DNA from 3 places in the Serratia sp. EC4 genome. Region 1 is predicted to be linked to each of the others. Evidence: predicted binding sites of a transcription regulator. Region 1 holds the regulator's gene; each other region holds the start of a gene.

What was found. Region 1 encodes PurR, which represses purine synthesis genes. Its sites were predicted from a motif close to CANGCAAACGTTTGCNTG; they were not measured.
Region 2: the regulator PurR is predicted to act here: its motif matches at 5,589-5,606, upstream of ACP39K_RS19735 (NCS2 family permease).
Region 3: the regulator PurR is predicted to act here: its motif matches at 5,164-5,181, upstream of ACP39K_RS22025 (nucleobase:cation symporter-2 family protein).

What each region holds. Positions count from the first base shown of each region.
Region 1 covers NZ_JBNIDE010000003.1:27,532-35,192, reverse strand. The annotation lists gene cfa (cyclopropane fatty acyl phospholipid synthase) at 1-717, opposite strand, end outside; gene punC (purine nucleoside transporter PunC) at 1,062-2,273, opposite strand; gene punR (DNA-binding transcriptional activator PunR) at 2,397-3,353, shown strand; gene purR (HTH-type transcriptional repressor PurR) at 3,341-4,366, opposite strand; gene cydH (cytochrome bd-I oxidase subunit CydH) at 4,691-4,780, shown strand; gene sodB (superoxide dismutase [Fe]) at 4,847-5,425, opposite strand; gene ACP39K_RS10210 (C40 family peptidase) at 5,625-6,443, opposite strand; gene ACP39K_RS10205 (Grx4 family monothiol glutaredoxin) at 6,860-7,207, shown strand; gene rnt (ribonuclease T) at 7,276-7,661, opposite strand, start outside.
Region 2 covers NZ_JBNIDE010000008.1:123,118-130,778, forward strand. The annotation lists gene ACP39K_RS19715 (LrgB family protein) at 32-721, opposite strand; gene ACP39K_RS19720 (CidA/LrgA family protein) at 714-1,136, opposite strand; gene ACP39K_RS19725 (LysR family transcriptional regulator) at 1,277-2,164, shown strand; gene ACP39K_RS19730 (Na+/H+ antiporter) at 2,241-3,890, opposite strand; gene ACP39K_RS19735 (NCS2 family permease) at 4,088-5,449, opposite strand; gene ACP39K_RS19740 (VOC family protein) at 5,782-6,189, opposite strand; gene ACP39K_RS19745 (glutathione S-transferase family protein) at 6,237-6,905, opposite strand; gene ACP39K_RS19750 (lipocalin-like domain-containing protein) at 6,902-7,345, opposite strand; gene bhsA (multiple stress resistance protein BhsA) at 7,541-7,661, shown strand, end outside.
Region 3 covers NZ_JBNIDE010000011.1:21,961-29,621, reverse strand. The annotation lists gene spoT (bifunctional GTP diphosphokinase/guanosine-3',5'-bis pyrophosphate 3'-pyrophosphohydrolase) at 1-961, shown strand, start outside; gene trmH (tRNA (guanosine(18)-2'-O)-methyltransferase TrmH) at 967-1,662, shown strand; gene recG (ATP-dependent DNA helicase RecG) at 1,659-3,740, shown strand; gene gltS (sodium/glutamate symporter) at 3,783-4,994, opposite strand; gene ACP39K_RS22025 (nucleobase:cation symporter-2 family protein) at 5,235-6,635, shown strand; gene ACP39K_RS22020 (AsmA family protein) at 6,764-7,661, shown strand, end outside.

The sequences.
Region 1 (7,661 bases):
CTCGAACATGCCAACGGACACGATGCGATCGAACTGCTGATGCAGATCGCGATAATCCTGCAACAGGATCTGCACATCCAGCCCGGCGCAGCGCGCCTGAGCCAGCTTCTGCTGTTCGGCGGAAATGGTCACGCCGACCACCGACACGCCGTAATTTTTCGCCGCATAGGCGGAAAGGCCGCCCCAGCCGCAGCCGATGTCCAGCAAACGCATGCCCGGCTGCAGCTGCAGTTTCTCGCAGATCATCCGCAGCTTGGCTTCCTGCGCTTCCTCCAGCGTGGTGGCGTCTTTCCAGTAGCCGCAGGAATATTGCATGTAAGGATCGAGCATCAGGGTAAACAGATCGTTGCCAAGATCGTAATGCTCTTTGCCGACGATCCAGGCGCGCTTTTTCGATTGCAGATTGGTCAGGCGCGCGGCGGCGATACGCAGGGTATCTTTCAGGTGGTGGGGGAGTTTCTTCTCCAGCCCGGCGCTGACCACTCGCTGAAAGAACATATCCAGCCGCTCGCACTCCCACCAACCGTCCATATAGCTTTCGCCCAGGCCCAGTGACCCTTGCTGCAAAACGCGTTTAAAGAATTCGGGATTTTTAACCTGAATATCGAAAGGGCGCGATCCGTTGATTTCGATACCGGCCAGACCGAGCATTTCGTGCGCGATACGGTACCACTGGTTATCCTGGATGCTCAGATCTTCTATACACGATGAACTCATAGCTTCTCCATCACCTTCTTCTGACTGATGACCCGTTAGGAAACAGCTTAGACAATTTCTGCGGGTGCATACGTATACCAACGGGAAATAAGCCCGCGGCGTCTGATATCCGACTATGAACAGAGGAAATTTAAAGAAACGGCCCGACGCAAACGGCGCAGGATAAACGCCTCTTTAAAAAAAGAGTGTGACGCAAGGCGCGTACACAATAGCTGATTGAGATATAGAGATTATAAGGTGTTACTTTACAGGGTTGTTTTTGAGTATAGGCGTGCCGAGGCGTTGACTCAACTGTAAATCGCACTCGGCACGCATATTCTTTAAGTGATTATTAATCTTGGTAATTATGACGCTGAGTTAGCATGTTCCCGCTGTGCCTTTTGCTGCGCATCGGCCGCTTTTCCCCGCTGCAGGAAATAACCCAGCGCGGCCAGGACTACCGTAGATACCATCACCGTCACCGTTGCCAACAGCGGCTGGGCAATAAACGCCGACACCAGCATGCTCGCCACAAAACACAGCCCCAATTGCAGCGTATTTTGCAGCGCGGCGGCTTTACCGCTGCTTTCCGGGAATGGCATCAGCGCATTCGCCACCATGATCGGGTAGCCGGCGCCGTTGACCAGCGCCATGACGCAGAACGGGATCAGCAGCGTGGTGAGCGTCGGATTGGTCAGGGTCGCCACCAGATACAGGGCCACCATGCTGACAGCATAAGCTACCAGCAGCCACGGCAGCAGGGTTTTGCCATTGATGCGCTTGAGCGCGGCGCGGCAGCCATAGCCCCCCAACAGGAAAGCCAGCGTCTGCGGCACATAGCTCAGACCGATGTCGCTCGGGCCGTAGCCCATATCACCGAGGATGAACGGCGAGCCGGTCAGCCAGGCAAAGAAGCCGGCCGAGCAGGCGGCGTACATAGCGACGTTGCCGCTGAACACCGGGGATTTCAATAATTGCCAAAAACTGACGCCGCTTTTTGGCGCATCGGCGGCGGGTTGCGTTTTGGCGCGATCTTTGAGCAGCAACGTCGGCAGCAGCAGCAGGGCGGTGATGGCCAACAGCACGGCGAAGATCGCGCGCCAACTGGCGTGGTTCAGCAGCCAGGCGCCAAGCAGCGGCGCCAACGCCGGCGACAGCGCCACCAGCGGCATGATGGTGGCGAATACGCGGTTGGCCTGGCCTTCGCGATAGCGGTCGACCACCAGCGCTTGCCAGATGGCGGCGGCGGAACAGACGCCGACGGCCTGAATAAAGCGCAGTATCCAGAGCTGCACGGCATTTTCCACCCACAGCATGCCCAGGCAGCCGAGCGCGAACAGCGACAGGCCAATCAATAATACCGGTTTGCGGCCCAGTCGGTCGGAGAGCGGCCCCCACAGCAACTGCGCGAAGGCGAAGCCGGCCAGAAAGATGCTCAGGCTGGCGCTGACCGCGCCGGCGGAAATTTGCAGTTCCTCCCGCATGGCGCCGAAGGCGGGCAGGTACATATCGGTCGCCAGATAACCCAGCATGCTCAGGCCGGCGAGGTAGAACATAAAACCAAAGGAGTTTCGCATGGTATTTCTCGTTAATATTTTAGTGTCGCAGGTTTTTAGCGCCGGCCAGTGTATCCGGCTGGATCTCTGCTTGTGAAACGGTAATATTTGCAAAGTGCTGTTAAAAAAATTGAAGGCAAAGCGATGTGGTCTGAATATTCTCTTGAAGTTGTTGACGCGGTGGCGCGCACCGGCAGTTTCAGCGCGGCGGCGCAGGAGCTGCACCGGGTACCGTCGGCGGTGAGCTATACCGTGCGGCAACTGGAACAATGGCTGGCGGTGCCGCTGTTTGAGCGGCGTCACCGTGATGTGGAGTTGACGCCGGCCGGCGCGCTGTTTATCAAGGATGCGCGAGTTGTTATCAAAAAAATGCTCGACACCCGCCGCCACTGTCAACAGGTGGCCAACGGGTGGCGCGGCCAGCTGAATATCGCAGTCGACATCATCGTCAAACCGCAGCGCAGCCGCCAGCTGGTGCTGGATTTCTACCGCCATTTCCCCGACGTTGAACTGATGCTGCAACCCGAGGTGTTCAACGGCGTGTGGGATGCGTTGGTGGACGGCAGGGTGGACATGGCGATCGGCGCCACGCGCGCGGTGCCGGTCGGCGGCGGCTTCGCTTTCCGCGACATGGGGGATATGAACTGGCTGTGCGTAGTCAGCCCACAGCATCCGTTGGCGCAGCTGGCAGGGCCATTGAATGACGATCGGTTGAGGCCATACCCTGCGCTTTGTCTGGAAGACACCTCGCGCAATCTGCCCAAGCGCGTCACCTGGACGCTGGATAACCAGCGGCGGCTGGTGGTGCCGGACTGGACCTCGGCGCTCGACTGTTTGTGCGCCGGATTGTGCGTCGGCATGATGCCGGCGCATCTGGCGCTGCCGCGGGTGCAGCGCGGTGAGCTGAAGGCGTTGCAGTTGCAGCAGCCGTTTCCCGCCAGCCCCTGCTGCCTGACCTGGCAACAGGATAAACCGTCACCGGCGATGAGCTGGCTGCTGGCGTACTTGGGCGATGGCGAGACGCTGAATCAGGAGTGGCTGAGTGAGGCGGCACCGGAAGCCGCGCAGGCCTCCGGCAGGGAAGATGATCAGCGGCGGTAGTCGATGAACGGACCATCGGCGACCGAACGGCGTTCGACCAGCTTCGGATGCACTTCGATCACCTGCGATTCTTCGCGTTTGCTGATGATGCGATCCAGCAGCATGGTGAAGGCCATTTCTCCCAGGCGTTCTTTCGGCTGGTGAATGGTGGTCAGCGCAGGGGTGAAGTAGCGGGCGTTGCGCACGTTGTCATAGCCGATCACGGAAATATCCTGCGGCACTCGCAGCCCCAGCTCGTCAGCGGCGCAGATGGCGCCCATCGCCATGATGTCGCCGCCGCAAAATACCGCGGTCGGCCGCTGTTTTTGCGACAGGATTTGGTGCATCGCCTTGTAGCCGGACTCCGGCTCGAAGTCACCCTGGACGATCCACTCTTCGCGAATGTCGATATGCGCTTCCTGCAGCGCCTTCATAAAGCCCTGATGACGGCCGCCGCCGGTGTTGCGCGACAGCTGGCCCGGGATGGCGCCGATATCGCGGTGGCCGCGCTCGATCAGGTAACGGCCGGCCAGATAGCCGCCTTCGAACGCGTTATCGATGATGGTGTCGGTGAAGTCGCCGCGCGCGGCGCCCCAGTCCATCACCACCATCGGGATATTACGGTAGTCCTCCAGCATGCCCAGCAGTTGATCCGGGTATTCGGAACACATGACCAGCAGGCCGTCGACGCGCTTTTGCGCCAGCATCGCCAGGTAGGCGCGCTGCTTGTCCAGATTGTTGTGCGAGTTGCACAGGATCAGGGTGTAACCTTTGCTGTAGCAGCTGTTTTCCACCGCCTCGATCACTTCGGCAAAATAGGGCGCTTCGCTCGAGGTGGCCAGCAGGCCGATCGACTTGGTGTGATTGACTTTCAGGCTGCGCGCCACGGCGCTCGGCGAGTAGTGCAGCTCTTTGATGGCGGCCCACACGGCCGCTTTGGTCTCTTCGGCGACGAAACGAGTCTTATTGATGACGTGCGAAACGGTGGTGGTGGAAACGCCCGCGCGTTTGGCCACATCTTTAATCGTTGCCATGTAAGGAATGACTCCTGAACTCACATGTTTACAGCATGTAAGTGTGATGTTAATCGTTTGCCTACGTAGATCCTTCTCCAGAGAAGCGAAAACTGAGTTTTTAGTGTGTTGAAGTCTTCAGCGCTTAATCAGGAGGGGCATGGATGCCGGTACGCAGTTGTGAACTGCGAATTTTGTCGCATATTGAACAAAAGTGGAAGAGGTAATCGAGATTATAAACCGGGAAATGATAACAAGATTTTATCGGCGAACTGTGGGAAAATGATTTGACGTACTAATTGTGCGCCTTTTATCCTTAGGAAAGCCCATTTTAAAGGAGTTGTCATGGATACCGATCTGAAGATGTCTCTGTTCACTACCGTCGGCGCGTTGGCGATGATCATCGCTTTCAGCTTTGTCGCCGCGTTGAACTGATCTCCCGCCGGTTTTAAAAAAGGCGCAGCCTCTGGCTGCGCCTCGTTACTTAGGCAAGGCCTGCGTTTACGCCAGGTTTTCCGCCGCAAATGTCCAGTTGACCAACGCCCAGAAGTTTTCCAGGTATTTTGGACGCGCATTGCGGTAATCGATGTAATACGCGTGTTCCCACACGTCAACGGTCAGCAGCGGTTTATCTTCACCGGTCAGCGGAGTTGCCGCGTTGGAGGTGTTGACGATCGCCAGCGCGCCGTCCGGTTTTTTCACCAGCCAGGTCCAGCCGGCGCCGAAGTTTTTCACGGCGGCATCGGTGAACTGTTCTTTGAACGCAGCGAAAGAGCCGAAGGATTTGACGATCGCGGCCGCCAGTTCGCCCTGCGGTTCACCGCCGCCCTGTGGCGACAGGCAGTGCCAGTAGAAGGTGTGGTTCCACACCTGCGCAGCGTTGTTGAACACGCCGCCGTTGGAGGTCTTGATGATCTCTTCGAGCGATTTGCCCTCGAACTCGCTGCCTTTCACCAGGTTGTTCAGGTTAACTACGTAGGTATTGTGGTGTTTGCCGTAGTGGTATTCCAGGGTCTCGGCGGAGATGTGCGGCTCGAGCGCGTTTTTCTCATACGGTAATGCAGGTAATTCAAACGACATTGCTTCCTCCTTTACAGCGCCACTTTTTTCCCGCCGAGGCGGGAGCCAGATGGGCCGTTTTTTATTGTGGTCATTCAATCTTAACAATTTTCATCATAAAAAACAGGAGGAAAAGCGAGAAATGCGCGAGGGAGAGTGCGATGGGCGATAGCTTGAGCAGGCGGTTGCGACCGGGGCCGCAACCGCGCAGAACAGGGAATTAACGGATGGTTTTCGGCGTCACTACGCGGCGTGCGCCGATGTAGTGGTTCTGCCAATAGTCGTTGTCGAGCTGGCTGATGCGGATCTCTTCGCCGGTGCGCGGCGACTGGATGAATTTGCCGTTGCCGAGATAGACGCCGACATGATCCGCCACGCCGCGGTTGTTGATGCGGAAGAACACCAAATCGCCGCTTTCCAGTTCGCTTTTCTTGATCGGCGCCGCGTCGCGCAGATGATACATTTCGTTGGCGGTGCGCGGCATCTTGATTTTCACCACGTCTTTATAGGCGTAATAGATGAGGCCGCTGCAGTCGAAGCCGGTGCGCGGCGAGCTGCCGCCCCAGCGGTAAGGTTTGCCCATCTGATCCATCAGCTTGGCCATCGCGGTCTGCTTGGCGTGCTGGTAACGCTTTTTGTGCGCCGGGCTGAGTTTCAACGGTTTTTCATCACGCGCCAGCTTGGCGATAGCCATGCCGGCGTCGCGGTGGCGGCCGTAGCCTTTTTTATAGCCCTTTTTCGGCGGGGTGACTTTAATCTTGGCGATTTTCTGCGCTTTGGCCTTGGGTTTGGCGCTGACGATCTTTTTCGCGCTTTTCTCGCTTTTGACCTTGGCGGTCCTGGTTTTTTTCTCGGGGGCCGTCACTTTGGCTTTTTTGGCGGCTTTATCCGCTTTCTTTTTTCTGCGGTCATCGGGCCGCGCTTCATTAACATGGCTTTTACGCTGCTCGGCGGCAACGCGCGCCTGTGGCGCAGCGTGCGCCAGATTGAAGAAGAGCTGCGTAAACAGCAGCGCAAAGAGCGTAAGAATTAAACGCATGTCGACGTCACCAACCTTGGCCCCGAAACGGATATCGAAAGAGTTACAGTATTCCCGAACTTCGCCATATAAAACAGCGAAGAACTCATAAATAATAATCCATATTGTGAGAAAACGTTAATGACATTTTTTTTGGTTTAAAATCAGCCTGTTGATGTATAAAAAAGCGCCAGGCGACGGTGGCGGATATAATTAAGCCGCGCCGTCATCGCGGCGCAATATATTAGTGAAATGGTCGGATTAAAAATGTTATTCTCAACGTATGTTTTGACCGGAATGACGTGGCCGGTGAAACGCGATCGGCGGCGGGCGAATATCCTTGCAAAAGATGGCGTTTTCTTGCGACTGTTCCAGCCGCTACAATAGCCCGCGTGATGCATGTTGTAGCCATGAAATGTGGCTTGAGGAAGCAATAAATGACGACGACACTTGAAAAAATTCAGCACCAGATCGCTGAAAACCCGATTCTGCTGTACATGAAAGGTTCGCCAAAGCTGCCGAGCTGCGGCTTTTCCGCGCAGGCTGTGCAAGCGCTGTCCGCCTGCGGCGAGCGTTTCGCCTACGTGGACATTTTGCAGAACCCGGACATCCGCGCCGAGCTGCCAAAATACGCCAACTGGCCGACGTTCCCGCAGCTGTGGGTAGATGGTGAGCTGGTCGGCGGTTGCGATATCATCATCGAGATGTATCAGCGCGGCGAACTGCAGCAACTGATCAAAGAAACGGCAGAAAAATATAAAGCGCAAGAAGACCAGCAGTCTTAATCGACGGGCTTGCGATTATCGCGTAACGGGCGGCGCCAGTGCAAACTGGGCCGCCTTTTTTGTTGATTTTATTCGGCGAGATCGCCGGCGGGCAGCGGCCAGCCGCCGAGACGTTTCCAGCGGTTAACCAGCTCGCAAAACAGCAGGGCGGTTTGCTCGGTGTCGTACAGCGCAGAGTGCGCCTGGCTGCTGTCGAACGGCATACCGGCCGCGATACAGGCTTTCGCCAACACCGTTTGGCCCAGCACCAGGCCGCTCAGCGCGGCGGTGTCGAAGGTGGCGAACGGATGGAACGGGTTGCGCTTCAGGCCGGCACGTTCGGCCGCGGCCATCAGGAAGCTGTGATCGAAGTTGGCGTTGTGCGCCACGATAATGGCCCGGTTGCACCCGCGATCCTTGAGCCCTTTGCGCACCGCTTTGAAAATGGCGTGCAGCGCGTCGTATTCGCTGACCG
Region 2 (7,661 bases), on a different contig from region 1:
TCTGCGGCGCCGTTCGCCGCAGACCGCCTCCTTACCACATCAGCCGGCCGATAAGTGGCGCGGCCACCACCGTGATAATGCCGGCCAACATCATCACCAGGCTCGACACTACGCCCTCCTGTGGCCCCAGTTCATAGGCGCGGGCGGTGCCGGCGCCGTGCGACGATGCGCCAAAGCCGGCCCCTTTCGCCAGGCGGCTGCGTACAGCCAGCCGCAGAAACAGAATGTCGCCCACCGCCATACCGAACACCCCGGTGATCACCACGAACAGCGCCACCAGGTCCGGCTGGCCGCCCATCTGCTTGGCGGCCTCCAGCGCAAACGGCGTGGTGATCGAGCGCACCGCCAGGCTGCGCTGCACCTCTTCCGGCAGCGTCAGCAGGCGCGCCAGCCACACCGAGCTGTACACCGCCACCAGCACCGCCGTCGTCACCCCGGCGGTCAGCGACAGCCAGTGGCGACGAATGATATGCAGGTTCTCGTACACCGGCACCGCGAAGGCGATGGTCGCCGGCCCCAGCAGCCACAGCAGCCAGTGGGTTTCACCGATGTAGTCCTGATAGGAGATGTGGGTGACCACCAGCAGCAACACCAGAATCATCGGCGTCAGCACCAGCGGCATCAGCAGCAACGTGCGGCGGCGGCGATAGAGTTTCTTGTTGGCGAAATAGAGCGCCAGCGTCGCCAGAAAACAGGCCAGGCTAAGGATAAAATCATTCATGGCGCTGCTTCCGCCGCTGAAGCCAAATCTCCAGCCGATACACCCTGTCCACCACCAGCCCGGTGGCGCCCAGCGTCAGCATGGTGCTGATCGCGATCACCAGAAAGATCTTCCAGCCCTCGACCATCAGCAGCTGGGCATAGTTGACCACCGCCACCACCGCCGGCACGAAAAACAGCAGCATTTCCGCCAGCAGCCAGCGGGAGCCGGCCTTGACCCAGCTGAGCGGCAGAATGCGCAGCAGGATCAGCGCCAGCAGCATCAGCATGCCGACGATATTGGCGGGGAGCGGCAGGTGGAATTGTTGCACCAGACGATCGGCGATCAGAAACAGCGCCGCATACAACGCCACCTGGATCGGTACCTGCAAACGGGTCAGCAGGGAGGGGGCAACGCGGCGTAACGCCAGAGACATGAAAGATGACCTCGAACAATAAATTGACGGCCTACAGTATACGCAGCCGGGAAACCACGCCTGAAATGAATTAAAATTATCGTCATCATGCCGTCCGGGAATAGTTTCCCGCCGGTAGCGTCCCCAAGGAGAACCCTAACGTGGATGTCCGCACCCTGCGCTACTTCGTTGAAGTGGTGCGCCAGCAAAGCTTCACCCGCGCGGCGGAAAAACTGTTCGTCACCCAGCCCACCATCAGCAAAATGCTGCGGCATCTGGAGGAAGAGCTGGAATGCACGCTGCTGATCCGCGAAGGCCGCAAGCTGCGCCTGACCGACAGCGGCCAGGCGGTGTACCAGCGCGGCCTGACGATCCTCGACGAATTCCGCCAGCTGGAGGCGGAACTGGAAGACATCAGCTCGGTGAAAAAGGGCGTGCTGCGGCTGGGCATTCCGCCGATGGTCGGCAGGCAGATCGCCGATCTGATCCGCCGCTTTCGCCAGACCTACCCCGGCATTGAATTGAAGATTTCCGAACTGGGCGGGCTGTCGGTCGAACAGGCGGTGATGTCCGGCGAACTGGATCTGGCGATGACCGTGTTGCCCTTCGATTCGGCGCAGCCGCTGACCTTTCTGCCGCTGCTGGGCCACCCGATGTGCGTGGTGGCGCCGCGCACGCCGCAGTGGCTCAACCGCACCCGCATCAATATCGCCGAATTGGCCGACAGCCCGATCCTGATTTATAACGAAGACTTTGCGCTGTACAAGATGCTGATGAAGGCGTTTCGCCAGGCCGGTTTTGAACCGCAAATCGCGGTGCGCAGCGGCCAATGGGACTTCCTCGCCTCGATGGTGCAGGCCGGCGTGGGCATCGCCATGCTGCCGGAGCCGGTTTGTCGCTGGCTGGACAAGGAAAACCTGGTCTGGCTGCCGCTGGAGCCGCGCATGGAGTGGAAAATCGGCCTGATCTGGCGCCAGGGCAGCTACCTGTCGCACAGCGCGCAGGCCTGGATCGCCTGCTGCCGCGACTACTGGCCGCCGCTCAAGTAGCCAAAAAACAAGGGCCGCACAGGCGGCCCTTCAGGACAGAAATAAAGAGGAAAAACGTTAATTCCCCTTCTGAGGTTTACCCTTCGCGCTCGATCAACAGCGCTTCGAGCAGGTCGAGATCGTGCAGCAGTTTTTGCAGCGTCTCGTTGCTGATTTTCTGCGTGGCGCGCAGATGGTACAGCTCGCCGCGCTCGGCGCGCAGCGCCGTCAGGCGGAAACGCCGCTCGAGGTTTTCCATCGCCAACGCATTCTCGATATCGTCTTTCGACGCGATACGCCGCCGCAGCATGCCCGTCACCCGCGAGCTGACCTCTTTCAACACCTGCGGATCGAGGTTTTCTTCGGTATCGGCAACCAGGCGCTCTTCCATTTTATTCACGCTCTCGATCGCCACCTCGGCCGCCATGGCGATCGCCATGCGCTCTTCCTGCTTGCTGGCGCTCTTGTCGGCCACCTGCACGCCACGCAGCAGCAGCGGCAACGCCAGCACGCCGACGATCAGCGACAGCAGGATCACCCCGGCGGCGATAAACACCAGCTGATAGCGCGCCGGGAAGGCAGTGCCGTCGCTCAGCAACAGCGGTATCGACAGCACGCCGGCCAGGGTAATCGCCCCGCGCACCCCGGCGAACGACGCCACCCACAGCTCACGCGTGCTGTAATCGCCGAACTGCAGCGGGCGCTTTTTCATAAAGCGGTTGCTGGCCTTCTTCATTATCCACAGCCAGGTAAAACGCAGCACCAGCAGCGCGGCGTAGATGGTGGCCACGTCGGCGAACAGATACCAGGTCTGGATGGTCGGATCCAGCTCCGCCTGCAGGATGGAGGTTTCAAGAATGCCCGGCAGCTGCAGGCCCAACATGATGAACACCATGCCGTTGAACACGAACTCCAGCATCGCCCACACGCTGTTGGCGCGCAGGCGCATCGCCAGCGGCGCGTTGCGGATCACGCCGGACTGGCTGATGGTCATCCCCGCCGCCACCGCAGCCAGGATGCCGGAGACGCCGATATGTTCGGCGATCAGATAAGAAGCGAACGGCAGCAGCAGCAGGAACACGATCTGGGTCGCCGGATCGTCGCCGCTCCAGCGGCTCATCACCCGCAGCGATTTACTGTAGGTCCAGGTGACCGCCACGCCGGCCAGCAGGCCGCCGATCGCCACTTTGAGGAATTCAAGGGTCGCGCCGCCCACGGTGAACACCATGGTGCCCATCGCCACCGCGATGGCGAACTTGAGCGACACCAGGCCGGACGCGTCGTTCATCAGCGCCTCGCCCTCGAGCACCCCCATGATCGGCTTGGGAATGCGCCCTTTGCCGACGATGCCGGACAGCGCCACGGCATCCGTCGGCGACAGCACCGCCGCCAGCGCGAAGGCCGCCACCAGCGGAATGCCCGGCACCATGGCGTAGATCAGATAACCGACGCCGACCACGGTGATAAGCACCAGCACCAGCGCCAGGCCGAGAATTTCACGCCCGTGATGCAGGAACTCCCGCGTCGGCGTTTTCCAGCCGTCGGCGAACAGCAACGGCGGGATGAACAGCACCAGGAACAGTTCGGGATCAAAATCGACGTGCAGCCCGAAATGCGGCCAGGCCAGCAGGGCCCCGATGGCGATTTGCATCAGCGGCAGCGGCACCTGGAACGGCAACATGCGCGTCACCACCCCGGACAGGGAGACCACCAGGATCAAAATGAGGATTGTAAAAAAGATTTCCATGCTTTCCTTAGACTCTACGATTCAGACGACATCGGCTCAGGGCCTGCGTTGGTCACGATAGTAGATCACTTTTTTTACAGCCGTTAAAGCTTGTTGTGCCTTTCAAAACGCGGTGCAGAGCAGAAGAAGACTTATCTTAAGAAGGGAATTGCCGTAACAGGCTCCCCCGCCCGGCGGGCGAGGGAAACCCAAGGGGCTTAAATCGCCCAGCCGCCGGCGTAGAACGCCACCAGCGCCACGGCGATCAGCACGGTGCCGATGTTCAGCTTGCGCCATTCGCCGGAGAAGATGCGGCCGATGACCAGCGAGCTGAAGCCCAGCATGATGCCGGTGACGATGTTGCAGGTCAGCACGATGAACACGGCGCACAGCAGGCCGGCCATCGCGTCGACGAAGTCGTTGAAGTCCAGCTTGGTGACATTGCTCAGCATCAGCAGGCCGACGTACATCAGCGCCGGCGCGGTGGCGTAAACCGGCACCAGATAGGCCAGCGGCGACAGGAACAGGATCAGTAGAAACAGAATGCCGACCACGGTGGCGGTCAGGCCGGTCTTGCCGCCCGCGGCGGTGCCGGCGGCGGACTCGATGTAAACCGCAGCGGGCGCGGCGCCCACCAGGCCGGAGAAGATGCTGCTCAGGGAATCCGAGGTCAGCGCCTTGCCGCCGTTGATGATCTGCCCGTCTTTATCCAGCAGATTGGCCTGCCCGGCCACCGCGCGGATGGTGCCGGTGGCGTCGAACACCGCAGTCATCACCAGCGCCAGCACGCTCGGCAACACCACCGGCTGCAATGCGCCCATGATGTCCAGGCTGAAGATCAACGACTTGCCGTCAGCGTCCGCCAGGCTCGGCATGGCGAACAGCCCCTGGTATTTCACCGCCGGGTCGAAGATCAGGCCGATGATGGAAATGGCGATGATCACCAGCAAAATGCCGCCGGGCACGCGCAGTTTCTCCAGGCCGAAGATCACCGCCAGGCCGACCAGCGTCATGACGACCGGGAAAGAGGTGAACGCGCCGAGCGCCACCGGCAAGCCATCCAGCGGGTTCTTCACCACCAGGCCGACGCCGTTGGCGGCGATCAGCAGCAGGAACAGCCCGATGCCGATGCCGGTGCCGTGCGCCACGCCCATCGGCAGGTTGCGCAGGATCCAGGCGCGGATGCCGGTGACCGAGATAATGGTAAACAGCACGCCCATCAGGAACACCGCGCCCAGCGCCACCGGAATGCTGATGTGTTGGCCCAGCACCAGGCTGAAGGCGGTAAAGGCGGTCAACGAGATCGCACAGCCGATGGCCATCGGCAGGTTAGCCCACAGCCCCATCAACAGCGACCCCAGACCGGCCACCAGGCAGGTGGAGACGAACACCGCCGCCGGCGGGAAACCCGCTTTGCCCAGCATGCTCGGCACCACGATCACCGAGTACACCATCGCCAGGAAGGTGGTCAGCCCCGCCACCACCTCCTGACGCACGCTGCTGCCGCGCGCGGAAATTTTAAAATAGCCATCAAGCCCGCCGGTTGGTTTTGCGGCGTGGTTCGCTTGAGAGTTCGACATAGGTTACTTCCCCTGTGTTTCATGAATCGGCCCGTCACAGCAGGCCTGTAATCTCGCCCGCGCCCGATCGCCACGTAATCGTTTACGTCACGTTCCGCATCCTTGCCCTTATGCCACACCGCCAACGGCGATGCGCACCCAGGCAAACGTTTAACTCGCAGCGCGCGGTACGGGTGATTTATGGTGGTTTATTCAAGGCAAACGATTATCCTGCCTTCCCTAGCGTCTAATCAACTAAAGATCGCGGCAATTTATGCAGAAAGCGGCGGGAATGGCGCTCGCGCGATAAAACCGGGACGACGGTCGCCCCGGCGAACGCCGTCATGGCGGGGTTATTGCGTCTGCACCGCAGCGGGATCCATATACATCAATTCCCAGATATGACCGTCCAGATCCTGAAATCCATGGCCGTACATCACGCCGTAGTCCCGCGGCGGGTGGTAGGTGTTGCCGCCGCCGGCGACCGCCTTGCGCACCAGTTCGTCCACCGCCGCCCGGCTGGGTTGCGACAGGCACACCAACACTTCGGTGGCCTGGTTGGCATCGCCGATCGGGTTCGGGGTAAACATCCTGAATTTGTCGTGGGTCAGCAGCATCACGTAAATCGTGTCGCTGACCACCATGCATGCGGCGGTATCGTCGGTAAATTGCGGGTTGAAGCTGAAGCCGAGCTGGGTAAAAAACGCCATTGAGGCGGGCAGATCGCGTACGGGCAGGTTAACGAAGATTTGCGTAGCCATGGGCTACCTCCGATGAAGAATGACCCCATCGAGTATAGCCCATCCGCTTAACTCAGCAGGTCGTAAGGACCGCCCTGCTCCAATGCTCGCTGGTAGGCGGGCCGGGCGTGAATGCGCTGCAGGAAGCCGCGCAGTTTCGGGCAATCATCCAACGCGCCGCGCGCCGCCATCGCCTCCAGCGGGAAGCTCATCTGAATATCCGCTGCGCTGAAGTCGTTGCCAACGAACCAGCTGCCCTTATTCAGGTGCTGTTCGAGGTATTCGCAGTGCGGCGCGATCTGCTTGTCGAGGTATTCCCGCTGCACGCCTTTGCCGATCGCGCCGGCCACCGGCCGCAGCAGCCAGGGGATCGGCGGCTGGCCGAGACGGCTGAACACCAGCTTCATCACCAACAGCGGCATCAGCGATCCTTCGGCGTAGTGCAGCCAGTAGCGGTATTGCTGACGCGCGTGGAAGTCGGTTGGCATAAACATGCCCTGTGCGTCGTAGGCTTCCTGCAAGTATTCGATAATGGCGCCGGATTCCGCCAGCGTCAGATCGCCATCGACGATCACCGGCGATTTGCCCAGCGGGTGGATCTTTTTCAGCGCCGGCGGCGCCAGCATGGTCTGCGGATCGCGCTCGTAGCGCTGCACCTGATAAGGCACGCCCAGCTCTTCCAGAAACCACAGAATGCGCTGCGACCGCGAGTGATTGAGATGATGAACGATGATCATGACGAAGCCCCTGTCCGCTGCCACACCAGTTCGCCAACCTGCACGCCGTTGCCGAGCTGCAGCGGCACCGTGCGCAACGTCAGCCGATCGCCGCTGAAAGCGTAAAAACGCACCTGACGGCTGCCTACCCAGTTGGGGAACGAACAGCCTTCGACCTGATGCACCACCCGCTGCTCGCTTTCTTCCACCTGATAGTGGCCAAAGTAGCAAATCATATTGATGAAGGCGGCGCGGATCTCCCGCTCAGACCCCTGCGCCAAATCGGCGGCGGCGAAACGCGGCCGCACGGCGCTGTAAAGCTGCGCCGCCATCGTGCCGTTGGCCTCATAGTGGATGCGCCCCAACACCTGCTCGCCCAGCGGGTAATTCAGCTCGCCGTTCTGGTTTTTGAACACCGACGACACCAACGCCCAACTGCCGATAAACGCGCTTATCGTCATGACGCTTCTCCGGTTAAGGATCGTCTGTAAAGGGTAGTGGCGATTTTTGCCCCGCGCCAGCGGATGAAAAACAATCAATTTATTTGACGGAGATACTCAAAACTCTCCGATTTTTTATTCACATCCGGTGCACTAGTATTTAACACATCGAGAGACAACGGGCTCTCACCTAACAAACACTCTGAGGAACGCATCATGAAAAACGTCAAAATTTTTGCTACCGCTGCGCTGCTGGCTACCGCTTCTTTCGCAACCTTCGCCGCTGACCTGCCTTCCAGTCAACCAGCTGCAGACGCCCAGAAGATCGGCGTCGTCA
Region 3 (7,661 bases), on a different contig from region 1:
TCTGTTCCCGGATGAGATTTACGTTTTCACCCCGGAAGGCCGCATCGTCGAGCTGCCCGCCGGCGCCACGCCGGTCGACTTCGCCTATGCGGTGCATACCGATATCGGCCATGCCTGCGTCGGCGCGCGCGTCGATCGTCAGCCGTACCCGCTGTCGCAGTCGCTGACCAGCGGCCAGACCGTCGAGATCATCACCGCGCCGGGCGCGCGGCCCAACGCCGCCTGGTTGAACTTCGTGGTCAGCTCGAAAGCGCGCGCCAAAATTCGCCAGATGCTGAAGAACCTCAAGCGCGACGACTCCGTCGGCCTCGGCCGCCGTCTGCTCAACCATGCGCTGGGCGGCAGCCGCAAGCTGGCCGAAATTCCGCAGGAAAACATTCAGCACGAGCTGGACCGCATGAAGCTGGCGACGCTGGACGATCTGCTGGCGGAAATCGGCCTGGGCAACGCCATGAGCGTGGTGGTGGCGAAGAACCTGCAGGGCGATCAGTCCAGCCTGGGCACCACCTCCGGCGTGCGCAACCTGGCCATCAAGGGCGCCGACGGCGTGTTGATCACCTTCGCCAAGTGCTGCCGTCCGATTCCGGGCGACCCGATTATCGCTCACGTCAGTCCGGGCAAAGGGCTGGTGATCCACCATGAATCTTGCCGCAATATTCGCGGCTATCAGAAAGAGCCTGAGAAGTTCATGGCGGTTGAGTGGGATAAAGAGACCGAGCAGGAGTTCATCGCCGAGATCAAGGTGGATATGTTTAACCACCAGGGCGCGCTGGCCAACCTGACGGCGGCGATCAACGCGGCCGAGTCCAATATTCAGAGCCTGAACACCGAAGAGAAAGACGGTCGGGTTTATAGCGCCTTTATCCGCTTGACCACCCGCGATCGCATCCATTTGGCAAACATTATGCGTAAAATCCGTATCATGCCGGATGTGATCAAAGTTAACCGCAACCGAAACTAGCGCTTATGAGTCCTGAACGCTATGCGCGGATTTGTGAAATGCTTGCGACCCGGCAGCCGGATCTGACGGTCTGCCTGGAGCAGGTGCACAAGCCGCATAACGTCTCCGCCATTATCCGCACCGCCGACGCCGTCGGCGTGCATCAGGTCCACGCCGTGTGGCCCACCACCCGCATGCGCACCCTGGTTTCCTCCGCCGCCGGCAGCAACAGCTGGGTCAGCGTTAAAACCCATCCCACCATCGGCGACGCGGTCGGTCACCTGAAAGCGCAGGGCATGCAAATTCTGGCCACCAACCTGTCTGCGCGCGCGGTCGATTTCCGCGAGGTGGACTACACCCGGCCAACCTGCGTGCTGCTCGGCCAGGAAAAAACCGGCATCACCGAAGAAGCGCTGGCGCTGGCCGATCAAGACATCGTCATTCCGATGATCGGCATGGTGCAATCGCTCAACGTCTCCGTGGCCTCCGCGCTGATCCTGTATGAGGCGCAGCGCCAGCGGCAGAACGCCGGTCTGTATCGCCGCGACAACAGCATGCTGGACGAAGAAGAGCAGCAGCGTCTGCTGTTCGAAGGCGGCTATCCGGTGCTGGCCAACGTGGCCAAGCGCAAGGGGCTGCCGCGTCCGCAGATCGACGAACAGGGCCAGGTGGTCGCCAGCGCCGAATGGTGGGCGGCCATGCAGGCGACGGTGCGCAAATGAAAGGCCGCCTGCTGGATGCTGTCCCACTCACCACGCTTTCCGGGGTTGGCGCCAGCCAGGCGGGCAAACTGGCCAAGCTTGGCCTCGACACCATTCAGGATCTGCTGCTGCACCTGCCGCTGCGCTACGAAGACCGCACCCGCCTCTACCCGATCAACGATCTGCTGCCGGGCATCTACGCCACGGTAGAAGGGGAAGTGCTGCGCAGCGACATCAGCTTCGGCCGCCGCCGCATGCTGACCTGCCAGATCAGCGACGGCACCGGCATCCTCACCATGCGGTTCTTCAACTTCAACGCCGCAATGAAAAACAGCCTGGCCACCGGCCGCCGCGTGACCGCCTACGGCGAGATCAAACGCGGCAACCACGGCGCGGAGATCATCCATCCGGAATACCGTATTCAGGGCGAAACCAGCGAGGTTGAGCTGCAGGAGTCGCTGACGCCGGTTTACCCCACCACCGAAGGGGTGCGGCAGGCCACGCTGCGCAAGCTGACCGATCAGGCGCTGGCGCTGCTGGATACCTGCGCCATCGCCGAGCTGCTGCCGCCGGAGCTGAGCGGCGGCCTGATGAGCCTGCCACAGGCGCTGCACACCCTGCACCGCCCGCCGCCGGACATCCAGCTGGCGGATCTGGAGCTGGGCAAACACCCGGCGCAAAAGCGTCTGATCCTCGAAGAGCTGCTGGCGCATAACCTCAGCATGCTGGCGGTGCGCGCCGGCGCGCAGAGTTATCAGGCGCAGCCGCTGCTGCCGGACGATCGGCTGAAAAACCGTTTTCTCGCCCAGTTGCCGTTCTCGCCGACCGGCGCGCAAACGCGCGTGGTGGCCGACATCGAAGCCGATATGCAAAAAGACTTCCCGATGATGCGGCTGGTGCAGGGCGACGTCGGCTCCGGCAAAACGCTGGTGGCGGCGCTGGCGGCGCTTCGCGCCATCGCGCACGGCAAGCAGGTGGCGCTGATGGCGCCGACCGAGCTGCTGGCCGAACAGCATGCCAACAACTTCCGCCAGTGGTTCGAACCGCTGGGGTTGGAAGTCGGCTGGCTGGCCGGCAAGCAGAAAGGCAAGGCGCGCATTGCACAGCAGGAGGCCATCGCCAGCGGCCAGGTGTCGATGGTGGTCGGCACCCACGCCATCTTCCAGGAGCAGGTGCAGTTCAACGGCCTGGCGCTGGTGATCATCGATGAGCAGCACCGCTTCGGGGTGCATCAGCGGCTGGCGCTGTGGGAGAAAGGCGAAGAGCAAGGCTTCCACGCCCATCAGCTGATCATGACCGCCACGCCGATCCCGCGCACGCTGGCGATGACCGCCTACGCCGATCTCGATACCTCGGTCATCGACGAGCTGCCGCCGGGCCGTACGCCGGTGACCACCGTCGCCATTCCCGATACCCGCCGCGCCGACATCATTCAGCGGGTGAAAAGCGCCTGTCTGGAAGAGGGGCGACAGGCTTACTGGGTGTGCACGCTGATCGAAGAGTCCGAGCTGCTGGAAGCGCAGGCGGCGGAAGCCACTTGGGAAGAATTGAAAGCCGCGCTGCCGGAGCTGAAGGTGGCGCTGGTGCACGGCCGCATGAAAGCGCAGGAAAAGCAGGCGGTGATGCAGGCGTTTAAACAGGGCGAGCTGCAGCTGTTGGTCGCCACCACGGTGATCGAAGTCGGCGTCGACGTGCCGAACGCCAGCCTGATGATCATCGAAAACCCGGAACGGCTGGGCCTGGCGCAACTGCACCAGCTGCGCGGCCGCGTAGGGCGCGGCGCCGTGGCCTCACACTGCGTGTTGCTGTACAAAACGCCGCTGAGCAAAACCGCGCAAACGCGCCTGCAAGTGCTGCGCGACAGCAACGACGGCTTTGTCATCGCCCAGCGCGATCTGGAGATCCGCGGCCCGGGCGAGCTGCTGGGCACCCGCCAGACCGGCAGCGCCGAATTCAAGGTGGCGGATCTGCTGCGCGACCAGGCGATGATCCCCGAAGTGCAGCGCGTCGCTCGCCATCTCCATCAGCACTATCCGGAACACGCCCAGGCGCTGATCGAACGCTGGCTGCCGGAGAAGGCGCGCTACTCCAACGCATAAAAAAGGGCGCCTGCGGCGCCCTTTTCGTGGTGACTCGCGATATCACCCCACCGCCGGGAACACCGGCAGCAGCAGATACAGCTTGATGACGATGGCGTTGGCGATATCGATAAAGAACGCCCCCACCATCGGCACCACCAGAAACGCCAGATGCGACGGGCCGAAGCGATCGGTGATCGCCTGCATGTTGGCGATCGCCGTCGGCGTGGCGCCCATGCCGAAGCCGCAGTGGCCGGCGGCCAGCACCGCCGCGTCGTAGTTCTTGCCCATCACCCGGTAAGTAACAAAGATCGCGTACAGCGCCATCACCAGCGTCTGCACCGCCAGGATCGCCAGCATCGGCAACGCCAGCGAAGCCAGCTCCCAAAGGCGCAGGCTCATCAACGCCATCGCCAGGAACAGCGACAGGCTGACATTACCCAGCACCGATACCGCCCGTTCGAACACGGTATAGAAACCGGTGAAGGCCAGGGTGTTGCTGAGGATCACCCCGACGAACAGCACGCAAACGAAGTTAGGCAGCTCAAACACCGTACCGTTCAGCAGGCCGGCAATCAGCTGCCCCAGGCTCAGACAGATGGCGATCATGGCGATGGTTTCGATCATCACCAGCGAGGTGATCAGGCGGCCGCTTTCCGGCTTCTCGAAACCGCTCGGCTGCACGCTGTCTTCCGGGGTGCCTTCCGGCGTAGAGGAGTGTTTGACCAGATAGCGCGCCACCGGGCCGCCGATCAGGCCGCCCAGCACCAGGCCGAAGGTGGCGCAGGCCATGGCGACTTCCGTCGCGTTTTCAAAGCCGTAGCGCTCGATGAACAGCTTGCTCCAGGCCGCCCCGGTGCCGTGGCCGCCCGACAGGGTGATCGACCCGGCGATCAGGCCCATCAGCGGATCCAACCCCAGCATTTTCGCCATGCCGATGCCGATGGCGTTCTGCACCAGCAGCAGCCCCAGCACCACGAACAGGAATACCATCAGCGCCTTGCCGCCGGCGCGCAACCGCGCCAGGTTGGCGTTCAGGCCGATGGTGGCGAAGAAGGCCAGCATCAGCGGATCCTTCAGCGACATGTCAAAGCTGATTTCCCAGTTGGCGAACTTTTTCAGGGCTAACAGCAGGAGGGCCACCAGCAAACCGCCGGCGACGGGAGCGGGAATGGTATATTTTCGCAGCAGGGGAATGCTTCTGACGCACTTGCCTCCGAGAAGCAAAACCAGCGTCGCCGCGACTAACGTGCCATAAGTATCAAGATGAAACATCCAGGTACTCCATGTAAGGGAAAAGATCCAAATAAAAATAATAAGTTATAGAAAACCACTTAGTTTTTAAACTTGATGAGTGCAGGATTAGAAGTAAAAAACGCTGAGATGACAAGAAAAAATGAATGAAAATGCGACATAAACGAGAAAGTCGGCAACATAATATTTACGCGCAACCGTTTGCTTTTGCGGGGCGGGGCATTAAAATGCCTGCTTTGCCGTATCTGGAAACGCCACACCATGAGCATGTCATCCTCCGAGCTTGATGCCGCGCGCCAAGCCGCCTCAGAACCCCGCGCCAGTGAACTGATTTATCGCCTGGAAGATCGCCCGCCGCTGCCGCAAACGCTGTTTGCCGCCGGCCAGCATCTGCTGGCGATGTTCGTCGCGGTGATCACACCGGCTCTGCTGATCTGCCAGGCGCTGGGCCTGCCGGCACAGGATACCCAGCACATCATCAGCATGTCGCTGTTCGCCTCCGGTCTGGCTTCCATTCTGCAAATCAAAACCTGGGGACCGGTGGGTTCCGGGCTGTTGTCGATTCAGGGCACCAGCTTCAATTTCGTTTCGCCGCTGATCATGGGCGGTCTGGCGCTGAAAAACGGCGGCGCCGACGTGCCGACCATGATGGCCGCGCTGTTCGGCACCCTGATGGTCGCTTCTTGCACCGAAATTTTACTGTCGCGCGTGCTGCATCTGGCGCGCCGCATCATCACCCCGCTGGTTTCCGGCATCGTGGTGATGATCATTGGCCTGTCGCTGATTCAGGTCGGTCTGACCTCGATCGGCGGCGGTTATGCCGCGATGAACGATCACAGCTTCGGCTCACCGAAAAACCTGCTGCTGGCCGGCGCGGTGCTGGCGGTCATCATCCTGCTGAACCGCCAGCGCAACCCTTACCTGCGCGTCGCTTCGCTGGTGATCGCCATGGCGGTCGGCTATCTGTTGGCCTGGGCGATGGACATGCTGCCCGCCGACGCACCGGCAGCTCCAACGGCGGCGATCACCATCCCCACGCCGCTCTATTACGGTCTGGGCTTCGACTGGAACCTGCTGCTGCCGCTGATGCTGATCTTTATGGTCACCTCGCTGGAAACCATCGGCGACATCACCGCCACTTCCGACGTCTCCGAACAGCCTGTCAGCGGGCCGCTGTACATGAAGCGCCTGAAGGGCGGCGTACTGGCCAACGGCCTGAACTCGATGCTGTCGGCGGTGTTCAACACCTTCCCCAACTCCTGCTTCGGCCAGAACAACGGCGTGATCCAGCTGACCGGCGTCGCCAGCCGCTATGTCGGCTTCGTGGTGGCGCTGATGCTGATCGCGCTGGGGCTGTTCCCGGCGGTGGCCGGCTTCGTGCAGCACATCCCCGAGCCGGTACTGGGCGGCGCGACCATCGTGATGTTCGGCACCATCGCCGCCTCCGGCGTGCGCATCGTGTCGCGCGAGCGCCTGAACCGCCGCGCCATCATGATCATGGCGCTGTCGCTGGCCGTCGGCATGGGCGTCTCCCAGCAGCCGCTGATCCTGCAGTTCGCGCCGGACTGGCTGAAAACCCTGCTCTCTTCCGGCATCGCCGCCGGCGGCATTACCGCCATCGTGCTGAACCTGGTGTTTCCGCAGGAACACGAGAAAAAGTAACCCGCCCATTGGCGTTCAAACGGCCGCTTGCGGCCGTTTTTTATTGTCTATCAGACCATTGCCCTTGAGATGCCCAGCCAATTGCGGCATAAACAGGGTATCTTTTTTGACCGATGCGGATGTAGACGATGAAATTTATCGGAAAGCTGTTGCTGACGTTGCTGCTGCTGATCGTGCTGGCGGTGGTGCTGCTGTACCTGGTCGGGCAAACCCGCTGGGCGGCAGGCCGCCTGAGCGCCTGGATCAGCGACAACAGCGAATACCGCCTGTCGATAGGAAAAATCACCCATTCGTGGCGCCAACCGGACCAGATCGCTCTGGAAGACGTGCGGCTGGCGCGCAGTGGCCAGCCGCAGGCGCTGGTCGCCAAACGCGTCGATCTCGGCCTCAGCCTGCGCCAAATCACCGAACCGCGCTATTTCCACAGCGTCACGCTGCGTGACGGCACGCTGAACGTGCAGCCGCAGACTGCGGCGCTGCCTGTACAGGCCGACGTGCTGCAACTGAGCAACATGGCGCTGCAATCCAACGATAACGCGTGGCAGCTCAACGCGCAGCAGGTCAATGCCGGCATCACGCCGTGGCGCCCGCTGGCCGGCCATCTGCTGGGGGACAACAATCAGTTCCAGTTCAGCGCCGGTTCGATGACGCTGAACGGCATCCCCGCTTCGAAGGTGTTGGTGCAGGGGGAGCAAAAGCAGGGTCAGCTGCTGTTGAACAATTTCGGCGCCGATCTGGCGCAGGGCGACCTGACCGGCGTAGCCAGCCGCGCCGCCGACGGCAGTTGGCAGGTGGATCGCCTGCGGCTGAGCGGCGTGCGCCTGCAGACCCCGATGACGTTGGCGGAATTCATGCGGCGCTTTACCGCCCTGCCGCCGGTCACCCTCAAGCGTTTCGATCTGATCGACGCGCGCCTGGAAGGCAAGGCGTGGGCGTTTAACGATCTCGATCTGTCGCTGCAAAACGTCAGCATCGAAAAAGGCGACTGGCGCAGCGAAGACGGCTCGCTCAACGTCAATGCCAGTG